One region of the Bradyrhizobium sp. USDA 376 genome, then DNA from elsewhere that is predicted to be linked to it. Evidence: predicted binding sites of a transcription regulator. Region 1 holds the regulator's gene; each other region holds the start of a gene.
The links. Region 1 encodes LexA, which represses DNA repair genes until DNA is damaged. Its sites were predicted from a motif close to TGTTCNNNNTGTGTTCNG; they were not measured.
Positions count from the first base shown of each region.

Region 2: ACVJ19_RS40645 (PA0069 family radical SAM protein) is a predicted target of LexA. The motif match lies at 2,484-2,501, and genes of this name have one in related genera.
Region 3: ACVJ19_RS22155 (putative DNA modification/repair radical SAM protein) is a predicted target of LexA. The motif match lies at 1,800-1,817, and genes of this name have one in related genera.

Region 1 is NZ_JBSSGN010000001.1:6,779,468-6,783,410, reverse strand. It holds gene ACVJ19_RS31565 (GAF domain-containing protein) at 1-589, opposite strand, end outside; gene ACVJ19_RS31560 (hypothetical protein) at 813-1,244, opposite strand; gene ACVJ19_RS31555 (hypothetical protein) at 1,435-1,638, opposite strand; gene lexA (transcriptional repressor LexA) at 1,808-2,509, opposite strand; gene ACVJ19_RS31545 (molybdopterin molybdotransferase MoeA) at 2,685-3,896, opposite strand.
Region 2 is NZ_JBSSGN010000001.1:8,630,287-8,634,229, forward strand. It holds gene ACVJ19_RS40635 (ribonuclease HII) at 1-696, opposite strand, end outside; gene ACVJ19_RS40640 (VOC family protein) at 774-1,229, opposite strand; gene ACVJ19_RS40645 (PA0069 family radical SAM protein) at 1,299-2,462, opposite strand; gene ACVJ19_RS40650 (phosphoketolase family protein) at 2,673-3,943, shown strand, end outside.
Region 3 is NZ_JBSSGN010000001.1:4,749,528-4,753,470, forward strand. It holds gene ACVJ19_RS22150 (UdgX family uracil-DNA binding protein) at 1-484, opposite strand, end outside; gene ACVJ19_RS22155 (putative DNA modification/repair radical SAM protein) at 484-1,719, opposite strand; gene ACVJ19_RS22160 (ImuA family protein) at 1,882-2,670, shown strand; gene ACVJ19_RS22165 (Y-family DNA polymerase) at 2,567-3,943, shown strand, end outside.

The DNA of each region.
Region 1 (3,943 bases):
TCCGGTAGGGCACGCCGACGCCGAGATTGATCCCGACCTCGGCGGCGTCTTCCCAGCGCAGAAAGCTCTTGGCGTTGTGCAGGTCCTTGATGATCAGCGGCAGGCCGGCTTTCCAGGTGCGTCCAGGCAGGCCGAAGCCGCGCGGAAACCTGGTGTGGCGCGAGTTGAACTCGAACATGTCGGCGGTGCCATAGTAGCCGTCGACGAGGCCCATCTCATGGGAGGTATCGGGGTCGTTGTGCCAGAGCTCGATCGCGCCGACATGCGCGTCGTCGTCGCCGCAGAACAGCACCATCACGGCTTGCAGGAATTCACCTGAGAACACCGGCACCGCCACCCCGCAGGTCAGGCCCGCCGCGAGCGCCTGGTCGGTCCGCCTGAAGTAGGAGTTGGCGAATTTGGTGAGGATGACGGGGTGGCCGGAAGCCCAGGCCTTGCCGGGAAGCCCCTCATCCCGACCGAAGCGCAGCTCTTCACTTGCGGCCTTGAACGCGGACACCCCTTCGCCATAGAGGCCGCCGCCGAATTCCAGCCGCATCCGCGTCCGGTCGGGCACCCAGAGTTCAACGACGCGAATGAAGGTCTTCATCGAACGTGTCCGCTGCCTCAAGCCTTCTGGCAGCATCGGCCATTTGCCTGCGGAACGGACGTTCAAAATTCAGGCAGGGCAGCGCAAACTTCGTGCGACGGAGAACTGCGGGGGGTGATCGGCGAAAGCATTTTCGAAGATGCAAGCCGCACCCCATCGCCGGCCGCGGCCGGCGATGGCGATTTCAATCCTGGCCCCGACCCGCGAGCCGGGGGCAGCTACGTCAGCCGATCGGCAGGCGCGTGATCGTCGGCCTGTCGGCGATGATCTGCGGCTTGTGCTCGCGCTCGCCCAACGGCTGGGTCACCGGCAATTGCAGCACGGTTGCGCGCTGGCCTTCGACGAGCTGAGTCACCAGCACGTATTTGCCGTCGGGAAATTCGATCGCATCATGATGGCGATCCGGAATGTGCGGATCGATCTTGCCGAACTTGCCGACACGGGAGTTGATGGTGCGCGTCCAGATCCAGCGATTGTCGTAACGGACGTTGTCGGCGAAAGCGAGCTCCGTTCCCGGCAGCAGGCAAACCGCGACCGACATGTCGGCTTCGGAGGCGAAGCCACGCGTCGAGGTGCCGCGGAAGGTTGTCGTGACGATCGTCTCTCCGACTTCGGCGGGACGCGTCGCGACGGCGTGCAGGCTGTAGTCACACATCGGGGTGCTCCTCATTCGAAGATAGCAACCCACGTCTCTTTTCGAGGCGCAGGCCTCTATCAGAGTGGAAGCATACAACGGTCTGCTTGGTTGTGGGCAAATCTGCGGCTTTGGGTCCGCACGTCGCCATCACAATATCTTTTTCAGATGCACGAGGAACAAACCCCCGTGCATTGGGCGTGCTTCTTCTTCAGCGGCCAGCAGGTGCCGACCAGCCCGAATACGGCCAGGCGGGTTGCGACGGCTGTGCAACGGCGCCGCGTGCGTTGCGGAATTGCTCGCTCGTCGTCGCCGGCTCCGTCTTGCGGACATGATGCGAGCGCGCGGCGACGGCCGGTGACGCCGCCGCTGCGATCAGCGCCATCGTGACGATGCTCAAGACGATTTTGCGCATGGTTGTCTCCTCGGTTTCTCAAAGGCCCGCAAAGCGATGCGTGCTTTGCGCGGCGTGCCGAGGATCTAGCGCGGGAGAGGTGGCCGGATAATCTGTGCAGAACCAGAAAGACTATCCAGCCGGAGCGGACAATCATCCGCTCCAACGCGTGTCAAATCGCGATGTCAGCTCAGTACTTCCGGTACAGGCCGATCAGCTTGCCCTGAATCTTCACCCGGTTGGGCGGCAGGATGCGGACCTCATAGGCGGCGTTGGCGGGCTCGAGCGCGATCGACGCGCCGCGGCGGCGGAAGCGCTTCAGCGTCGCTTCCTCGTCGTCGATCAGCGCCACCACGATGTCGCCGGTGTCGGCGCTCTCGTTGCGCTGGATCAGCGCCATGTCGCCGTCGAGGATGCCGGCTTCCACCATCGAATCGCCGCGCACCTCGAGCGCGTAGTGCTCGCCGGCGCCGAGCATGTCAGGCGGTACGCTGATGGTGTGGCTGCGGGTCTGCAGCGCCTCGATCGGCGTGCCGGCCGCGATACGGCCCATGACGGGCACGGCGACGGGACGCTCACCTTCGTCAGCGGACGGGCTGGACGTCGTGCGCACCTTGCCGAGATTGCCTTCGATGACGCTCGGCGTGAAGCCGCGGCGGTTGCCGGCAGCCGCCTGGAGCTCGGGCAGCTTGATGACCTCGATCGCACGGGCACGGTTGGGCAGGCGCCGGATGAAGCCGCGCTCCTCGAGTGCGGTGATCAGGCGATGGATGCCTGATTTGGAGCGCAGGTCGAGCGCGTCCTTCATCTCGTCGAAGGAGGGCGGCACGCCGCTTTCCTTCAGACGCTCGCTGATGAATCGCAGAAGCTCGTATTGTTTGCGCGTTAACATCTCGACCAAATCCCCCGGTTGATGTCGTTCGATTCCGAGACGCTGGGTTCAGCGATAAGTCGCTGCATGCTCGAAACAAATCATGAACGGACACTATATGTTCGATACATGTTCCGCAACTGCTTAATTTACCGTGAACAAGGCAAAGTTCGCGGAACGCGTGTGGCCGTGCAGCTCAGACGGGCAGGCGCAGCACCTCGCAAGGCGAGCCGGCGTCGGCCTTCGGCGCGAACGGCGCGCGCACGAGAAGTACCTGTGCCGCAGCGAGATTCGCAAGCAGTGAGGAATCCTGATGATTGACGGGAAGGGCGATCAGCGTGCCGTCGTCGCGCATTTCCAGGCGCGCGCGGAGATAATCCTCGCGCTGGTCGTTGGCATCGAGGTCGCGGCCAAGCACGGCGTGCTCGCGGCGATGGTGAATCACGGTGCGGCCCGACAGCGCGCGAATCAACGGCACCATGAACAGGAAAGCACAGACGTAGGATGACACGGGATTGCCGGGCAGGCCGATCACGCGCATCGTGCCGAGCCGCCCGTGCATCATCGGCTTGCCCGGCCGCATCGCGATCTTCCAGAACGACATCGCGATCCCCTCGGCCTTGAGCGCCTGCTGGACCAGATCGTGGTCGCCGACCGAGGCGCCGCCGGTCGTGATCAGGATGTCGGCGCCGCTCTCGCGGGCCCGGCGGATCCCGGCGGTGGTGGCTTCCAGCGTATCGGCGGCCACGCCGAGGTCGACGGTATCGGCGCCCTCCTGGCGGGCGAGTGCGTGCAGGGCATAGCCGTTGGAATAGACGATCTGGGCGGGGCCGGGTGTCGCGCCCGGCATCACCAGTTCGTCGCCGGTGGCGAGGATGGCGACCTTCGGACGGCGCTGGACGGGAAGGTGCGGATGATTCATCCCGGCAGCGAGCGCCAGGTCGCGGTCGGTGAGCCGGGTTCCCCTGCGCAGCAGCACGTCGCCCTCGGCAAAGTCGACCCCGGCGCGCCGGATGTGCCGTCCTGGAATCGCTGCTTCCTTGATCGTGATGCGCTTGCCGTCCGCGACCGTATCCTCCTGGATCACGACCGCGTCCGCGCCGGCGGGGACGACGCCGCCGGTGAAGATCCGGACCGCTTCGCCGGCGCCGACCGACCCGGCAAACGGCCGCCCGGCCGCGACCTCGCCGATGACCATCAGCCGGGAATCGATCGTCGCCGCATCGGCCGCACGCACGGCATAGCCGTCCATCGCCGACATCGCCTGCGGCGGCTGCGTGCGCCGCGCCGCGATGTCGCTGGCGAGCACGCGGTGGTAGGCTTGGTCGAGGGAGACCGTTTCTTCGGCCAGAGGCTCTGCACCCGCGAGCACGGCGGCAAGCGCATCGGATACCGGCATCAGGGCCACGGTGAACTCCCGCAACAATCGAAGGACTCGGTTGGCAGGGTTCTAGC
Region 2 (3,943 bases), 1.9 Mb from region 1:
GGTGGGGCCGAGGCGGTCGAGCGCGTCGAGGTGCTCGGGGACGGCGTAGCCCTTGTGTTGCTCGAAACCGTAGCCGGGGCAGTCCTGCGCCAGCGCGCACATCAGCCGGTCGCGCGTCACCTTGGCGATGATCGAGGCCGCGGCGATCGACAGCACGATGCCGTCACCGCCGATCACGGCCTCGCACTCGCAAGCCGTGTCGAGCCGGTCGCGGCCGTCGACGAAGACATGCTGCGGCGGCTGCGGCAATGCCACCACGGCGCGCTTCAAGGCCCACAACGAGGCGCGCAGGATGTTGTCGCGGTCGATTCGCGCGGTCGAGGCGACGGCGACCGAGACTTGGGCAGTGGCGCAGATCTTGTCGAACAGTCTTTCGCGCTCCTCGGCGGTCAGGCGCTTGGAATCATCGATGCCGCGCGGAATGCGGTCGGGGTCGAGAATCACGGCGGCCGCTACCACGGGACCGGCCAGCGGACCGCGGCCGGCCTCGTCGCAGCCCGCGATCGGCCAGACGCCACGCTTGATCAGCGCGCGCTCGCGGCGGAAGCTCGGCGGCGCAATCGCGATGACGCCTTTCTTGCCGGCGGAAGCCTTGGCGTCGGCGAGCTTGGCCGCCTTGGCAGGCGCTGCCTGCTTGGCAGCATCCTCTTTTGGCGCACCTTTGGCCGACTTCCTGGTGGACTTGTCCCGAATCATGGCCGGGATCGTGCGCAAGCAGCCCAGCCGGCGCAACCGGGAACCCCGGATAATTCCCGTTATTCAGGTCGGCCGCCCTACTCCGCCAGATGTACCCGCCGGTCCTCACCGACCTCGATGCCGGGCGCGACCACGGCCTCCCAGACATGGCCGTCGGGATCGGCAAAATAGCCGCAATAGCCGCCGTAATCGGTCTCGGACGCAGCCTTCAGCAACCTCGCTCCCTTGCTGACCGCGAAAGCCAGCACCGCATCGACCTCCTCACGCGCGCGGCAGTTCCAGGCGAGCGTGGTGCCGCGGAAGGTCGTTGGTCTCGGCTGGTCCGGCAAGGTCGCGTCCGCCGCGAGCTGATCCCAGTGAAACAGCGCGAGCACCGGACCGCCGGTGTCGTAGAACGCGACCGCCTCGCCGGTCGCCTTCAGCCGGCGCGAGAAGCCGAGCGCGTCGTAGAAGGCGATACTGGCGCGGATGTCGCCGACGCCGAGCGTGATGACCGTGAGCCGCGGCACCGGCACGTTGAGTTCCTTGCTCATGCTACGCCTCTTCCACGTCCCCGATCAGAACTTGCCCGATCAGAACTTGCCCGATCAGAACTCCCCCGATCAGAACAGGCTGAGCTGATCGCCGTTCCGCTTCGGCCGCGCGAAGTGATCCGTGGTCAGCTTGGAGCGGCGCTTGTTGAGGGCGAGCCTGTCGCAGGCGATCTCGAAGCGGCGGCCGATGGTCCAGGCCATCGGTCCCGTGCCCTTCATCCGCTCGCCCCATTTCGCGTCGTAGTCGCGGCCGCCGCGCATGTCGCGGATCAGCGTGAAGACGTGGCGGTAGCGGTCCGGATAGTTCGCCATCAGCCATTCGCGGAAGAGATCGCGCACCTCCAGCGGCAGCCGCAGCAGCACGTAGGAGGCTTCCTTGACACCGGCATGAGCGGCCGCATCGAGAATGCGCTCGATCTCGGAATCGTTCAGCGCGGGGATCACCGGCGCGACCATCACGGTGGTGGGAATGCCGGCCTCCGAGAGCTGCTTCAGCGCCTCCAGCCGCTTCGGCGGCGTCGAGGCGCGCGGCTCCATGGTGCGGGCCAGCTTCGGATCCAGCGAGGTCACGGAGATTGCGACCTTGGCGAGGTTGCGCTTGGCCATGCGCTGGAGAATGTCGATGTCGCGCACGACCAGAGCGGACTTGGTGACGATGCCGACAGGATGGCCGGTGCGCTCCAGCACCTCCAGAATGCCGCGCATGATTTTGCGCTCGCGCTCGATGGGCTGATAGGGATCGGTGTTGGTGCCGATCGCGATCATCCGCGGCTCGTAGCCGGGGGCTGCGAGCTCCTTCTCCAGCAGCGAAGGCGCCTCGGGCTTCACGAACAGTTTCGACTCGAAGTCGAGCCCCGGCGACAGGCCGAGATAGGCGTGGGTCGGCCGCGCGAAGCAATAGACGCAGCCATGCTCGCAGCCGCGATAGGGATTGATGGAGCGGTCGAAACCGATGTCGGGGGAGTCGTTGCGGGTAATCACCTTGCGCGAGGTGTCGACCGCCACCGTCGTCTTGAACGGCGGCAAATCCTCAAGGCTCTGCCAGCCGTCGTCGAAGGCGACGCGCGCCTCGGCCTCGTAGCGGCCGCTGGCATTGGACTGCGCACCCCGACCTCGCCTGCGCTGGCGGTCGATGGCGACTGCGAGTTCAGGAAAATCAGAGTCCGCACCCGCCGGCTCGGAGGGCGCCTTGACCGGCGGGTGCTTGAGAGCATGAGAGGATGCTGGACTCATGCAACCAAGATAGCACGCAAAAGGAACAAATCAAGAACACAAACAAAAAACTCGAAAACAACCCCATGCACAGTAGCGCTGCCCAAACTTCGCGCGGCCGCCTTTGACCTCCCGCAACACCGACGTCACGGCCATCCCGTTTCATGACCGACGGATCGATCACGCCGGAACCGGGTTGGTGACGATCGCTGTGTGAAGGTCGGCAGGAACATGACAATCCAGCAAAAAACGGCCGCCGCGAGCGGCGACCTCGATCTCCTCGATCGCTACTGGCGCGCCGCCAACTACCTCTCCGTCGGGCAGATCTACCTGCTCGACAACCCCCTGCTGCGCGAGCCCTTGCGGGCCGAGCACATCAAGCCGCGTTTGCTCGGCCATTGGGGCACGACGCCCGGTTTGAACTTCATCTACGCCCATCTCAACCGCGTCATCCGCACGCTGGATCTCAACATTCTCTATGTCTGCGGTCCCGGCCATGGCGGGCCGGGCATGGTCGCCAACACCTATCTCGAAGGCAGCTACAGCGAGATCTATCCCGACATCGCGCGCAATGCGGACGGATTGCGCAAGCTGTTCCGGCAGTTCTCCTTCCCCGGCGGCATTCCGAGCCACGCGGCGCCTGAGACCCCCGGCTCGATCCACGAGGGCGGCGAGCTCGGCTACGCGCTGGTGCACGCCTATGGCGCGGCGTTCGACAATCCCGATTTGATCGTCGCCTGCGTCGTCGGCGACGGTGAAGCCGAGACCGGTCCGCTCGCGGCGTCCTGGCACTCCAACAAATTCCTGAGCCCGGCCCACGATGGCGCAGTGCTGCCGATCCTGCATCTCAACGGCTACAAGATCGCGAACCCGACCGTGCTCGGGCGGATGCCTGACAGCGAGATCCGCGACCTCTTCCGCGGCCTCGGCCACGAGCCGCTGTTCGTCGAGGGCGACGATCCCAAATTGATGCACCAGGCCATGGCGGACGCGCTCGACGTCGCATTCGCCAGCATCCGCTCGATCCAGCAACACGCCCGCGACGGACGCAAGAGCGTCGAGCGGCCGCGCTGGCCGATGATCGTGCTGCGCAGCCCAAAGGGCTGGACCGGCCCGAAGGAGGTCGACGGCAAGAAGGTCGAAGATTTTTGGCGCGCGCATCAGGTGCCCGTTGCCAGCTGCCGCGAGAACCCGGCGCATCTGAAGATCCTCGAAGACTGGATGCGCAGCTACGAGCCGGAAAAACTGTTCGACGCGAATGGCGCGCTCGTCCCCGAGCTTCAGGCGCTCGCGCCCGAAGGTAACAGGCGCATGGGCGCCAATCCGCATGCCAATGGCGGTCTGCTCAAGAAGGAGCTGAAGCTGCCGGACTTCCGCAGCTTTGCCGTCGACGTGCCGCAGCCTGGCGGCGTCACAGGCGAAGCGACGCGGGAGCTCGGCAAACTCCTGCGCGACGTCATTCGCCTGAACGCGCAAGAGCGCAACTTCCGCATCATGGGTCC
Region 3 (3,943 bases), 2.0 Mb from region 1:
GCTTGGCGAAGAATGGGGCTGCAAGCTCGACGATGTGGTGCTCCGGCTCGAACCAGGCGACGTAATGCGCTGCGCGTTCCCTTCCGATCTCGCGGAAGCGCACGAAGGCATGCATCTTGTGTTCGTCGCGATGGACGGCTCTTGCCATCGCCGTGACCTGCGTAACATCAGGATCGGTCGCGACCTCGATGAGGTCGTGATTGTCCTTCAGCCGGAATAGCAGGCGATAGAGCATCGCAAAGCGCTCGCCATCGCGATGCAGGATCGCGGCCTTGGCGAGCTCGACGAATTTTGCTGATACGTTGAAGGTGCCGTCGTTCACCTCGAGGATCGGAGACGGCGCGGGCGGTGCGAACAACTCCGCTTCGCCGCCTTTCACGGTCCAGGTGACATCGCTGGGCTGCACGTGGTGAAGCACGAGGCTGCGCGCGGCTTTGCGCCAGCCGTCGAAATCGGTTTCGGTGTCGAGGATGATGTACTGCATCAGAAGCCAAACCCCAGTTGCGTTGCTTTCGGCTTGAACCGCTCGATCAGCCCGGCAGCGTCGAGCCGATGCGGTGAGGGGCGGTGATCGCTGAGGACGATGAACGGCAGCGCCTTGTGCTTGGGCACGTGCAGCCGTGCGAGATCGGCGAGGCGGATCGTGGTGGTGCGCCGCGTTGCGATGATGCGTTCGACCGCCTTGGTGCCGAAGCCCGGCACGCGCAGCAGCTCCTCGCGGCTGGCGCGGTTGACGTCGAGCGGAAAGCGGTCGCGATGGCGCAGCGCCCAGGCGAGCTTTGGATCGATGTCGAGCGGCAGCATCGCGCTGTCGTCGACGATCTCGCCGACGTCAAAACCGTAGAACCGCATCAGCCAGTCGGCCTGGTAAAGCCGGTGCTCGCGCAGCAAGGGCGGCGCGCGCAGGGGGAGCGCGCGGCTCGCATCGGGGATCGGGCTGAACGCGGAGTAATAGACACGCCGCAACCGGTATGAGCCGTAGAGATTGGCGCTGGTGTGGAGAATGGTGTGATCGGAGGCCGTATCGGCGCCGACGATCATCTGGGTGCTCTGTCCGGCCGGCGCGAAGCGCTGCGGCTTTGCCTTCGTCTTCGCGTTGCGATCTTCCTCGGTTTCGTCGAGCTTCAGCCGCAGCCGGCCCATGGTGCGGCGGATCGCGCGGACATCCTTCTCCGGCGCGAATTGCTGCAGGCTCGTTTCCTCAGGCATCTCGATGTTGATGGAGAGACGATCGGCATATTTGCCGGCTTCCGCGATCAGGGCGTCGTCGGCCTCGGGAATGGTCTTGAGATGGATATAGCCGCGGAAGTGATGCTCCTCGCGCAGCTTTCGCGCGACGCTGACCACCTGCTCCATGGTGTAGTCGGGGCTGCGGATGATGCCGGAGGAGAGGAACAGGCCCTCGATGTAATTGCGCCGGTAGAAGTCGAGCGTCAGCTTGACCACCTCGTCGATGGTGAAGCGGGCGCGCGGCACGTTCGAGGAGGCGCGGTTGACGCAATAGAGGCAATCGTAATTGCAGGCGTTGGTCAGCAGCACCTTGAGCAGGGAGATGCAGCGTCCATCCGGCGCGTAGGAATGGCAGATGCCCATGCCCGGCGCAGTCGAGCCCATGCCCTTGCCGTCGCTGGAATCCCGCTTCTCGGTGCCGCTCGAGGCGCAGGACGCGTCGTATTTGGCTGCATCCGCCAGAATCTCCAGCTTGCGTTGTACGTCCATCCTGGAATCCCTTTGATTCAGCTCATGAATCCCTGGCCCGCCAATTCGGATTGACTCTCCGGCCGCCGTTAGCTTTATATTAGAACATATCATGAACAAATGAGCCAGCCGTTGGTTCTTCTTTTGAAGACCACGGCACCAATTCCTGAAGGAGCGGCGAGCATGAGCGGCGCACGTATGAGCGCGCTTGCGACCTTGCGCGGCCAGATCGAGCGCATCGAGACCGCGGAGGTCGTGCATCAGCACGAGCGCGTCGCGCTCGGCCATGGTGAGGCCGACAGCGCGCTGAAGGGCGGGCTCGCGCGTGCGGCGATCCATGAGGTGTTTTGCGAAGGGCGCCAGGGCGCGGCCGCGACGGGCTTTGTCATGGGCCTTGCGGGACGCGTGAGCGCGCGTCGGCCGCTGCTGTGGGTGCGGCAGGATTTTTCGGAGTTAGAGGCCGGCGCGCTGTCGATGAGCGGGCTATCCGAACTCGGCCTCGATCCGCGCCGCGTGGTGATAGTGCGCGCCGCCGATGTCGAGAGCGCGCTGCGCACCTCGGCCGATGCGCTCGCCTGCGATGCGCTCGGCGCCGTCGTGCTCGAGCTCTGGGGCGAGATCAGGCAGTTCGATCTCGTAGCGAGCCGCAAGCTGACGCTGGCCGCGCAAGGTTCGGGCGTTACCGGCCTCGTGTTGCGCATGGCCGCGCAGCCGCTGCCTTCGACTGCGGAGACGCGATGGATGCTGCGCGCGGCGCATTCGCCGCCGGGCTCAGCATGGAGTGTTTGGGGCGCGCCGCGCTTCGATGCCGAGCTCTTGCGCAATCGTCATGGCCCGTGCGGCCGGTGGATCATGGAATGGAATTGTGATGAGTGCCAGTTCAGTGAACCCTCGACGTATTCTCAGCCTGTGGCTGCCGCGCCTGCCCATCGACCGGATCCAGCGGTTCCTTGGCAGCGCCGGACTGGGTAAGGCCAATCATGAGCCAAGCGTCGTCGTCATCAAGGACAACAACGCGTTGGTGATCCATGCGCTGGACGATGCGGCGTCCCGTCTGGGTCTGCATATCGGCCAGCCGCTCGCCAATGCGCGGGCGATGTGTCCGGACTTGCGTGTGTTCGACGCCGATGTCGTGGCCGATGCGAAGACGCTCAGCGACATCGCCGACTGGTGCGACCGCTTCACGCCGCTGGTGGCGCTCGATCCGCCGCACGGGCTGTTCCTCGACATCACCGGCTGCGCGCACCTGTTCGGCGGCGAAGCGGCGCTGCTGCAGACACTGGTTCGTGCCCTCGCACGTCAGGGCTTTGCGGTCAGTGCGGCGATCGCCGGCACCTCGGTCTGCGCGCGCACGCTGACGCGGCAGGCATCCGGCACCATCGTGGCCGACGGCGGGGAGGCGGAGGCGATCAGTCCATTTCCGGTCTCCGCGCTCGGTGCGGGCGAGGCCATCACCACCGGCCTGCGCCGTGCCGGCCTGAAGACCATCGGCGATGTCGCCTCGCGCACGCCGAGCGAGATCACGGCGCGGTTCGGTGCACGGTTCTCCACCCTGCTCGCGCGTGCGCTGGGCCAGGGCGATGCGCCGATCAATCCGCGCAAGCCATTGCCCGATTACATCGTCGAGAAACGCTTTGCCGAGCCGATCGCGACCGACACCATGATTGCGATGACGCTGTCGCGGCTCGCCGACACGTTGATTGCGTCCATGGAGAAACAGGGCAAGGGCGCGCGGCGGCTGGAGGCCGCCTTCTTCCGCACCGACGGCGTGGTGCGCGCCATCATGGTTGAGACCGGGCGTCCCGTGACGCGCAGCGCGGTCATCGACCGTCTGTTCCGGGAGCGTCTCGATGCGCTCGCCGATCCCTTGGATCCCGGTTTCGGCTTCGACATGGTGCGGCTGTCGGCGAGCCGTACCGAGATCGTGGTGCAGGAGCAGCGCGACCTCGATGCCCATGTCCACGACAATGACGAGCTCGCCGCGCTGATCGACCGCATCGCCGCACGCATCGGGGGAAAGCGTGTCGTCGTGCATCTGCCGCAAGACACCCATATCCCCGAAAGCGCGGTGCTGGCCGCATCTGCGCAGCATCATCTTGCGGCTGCCATGCAGGCCGAATGGCCTGTTCGCACCGAGAGCGAGCCGCCGCTGCGTCCCTTGCGGCTGTTCGACAAGCCAGAGCCGATCAAGGTGCCGTTCGCGACCGTGCCTGACGGCCCACCGCATCAGTTCACCTGGCGGCGT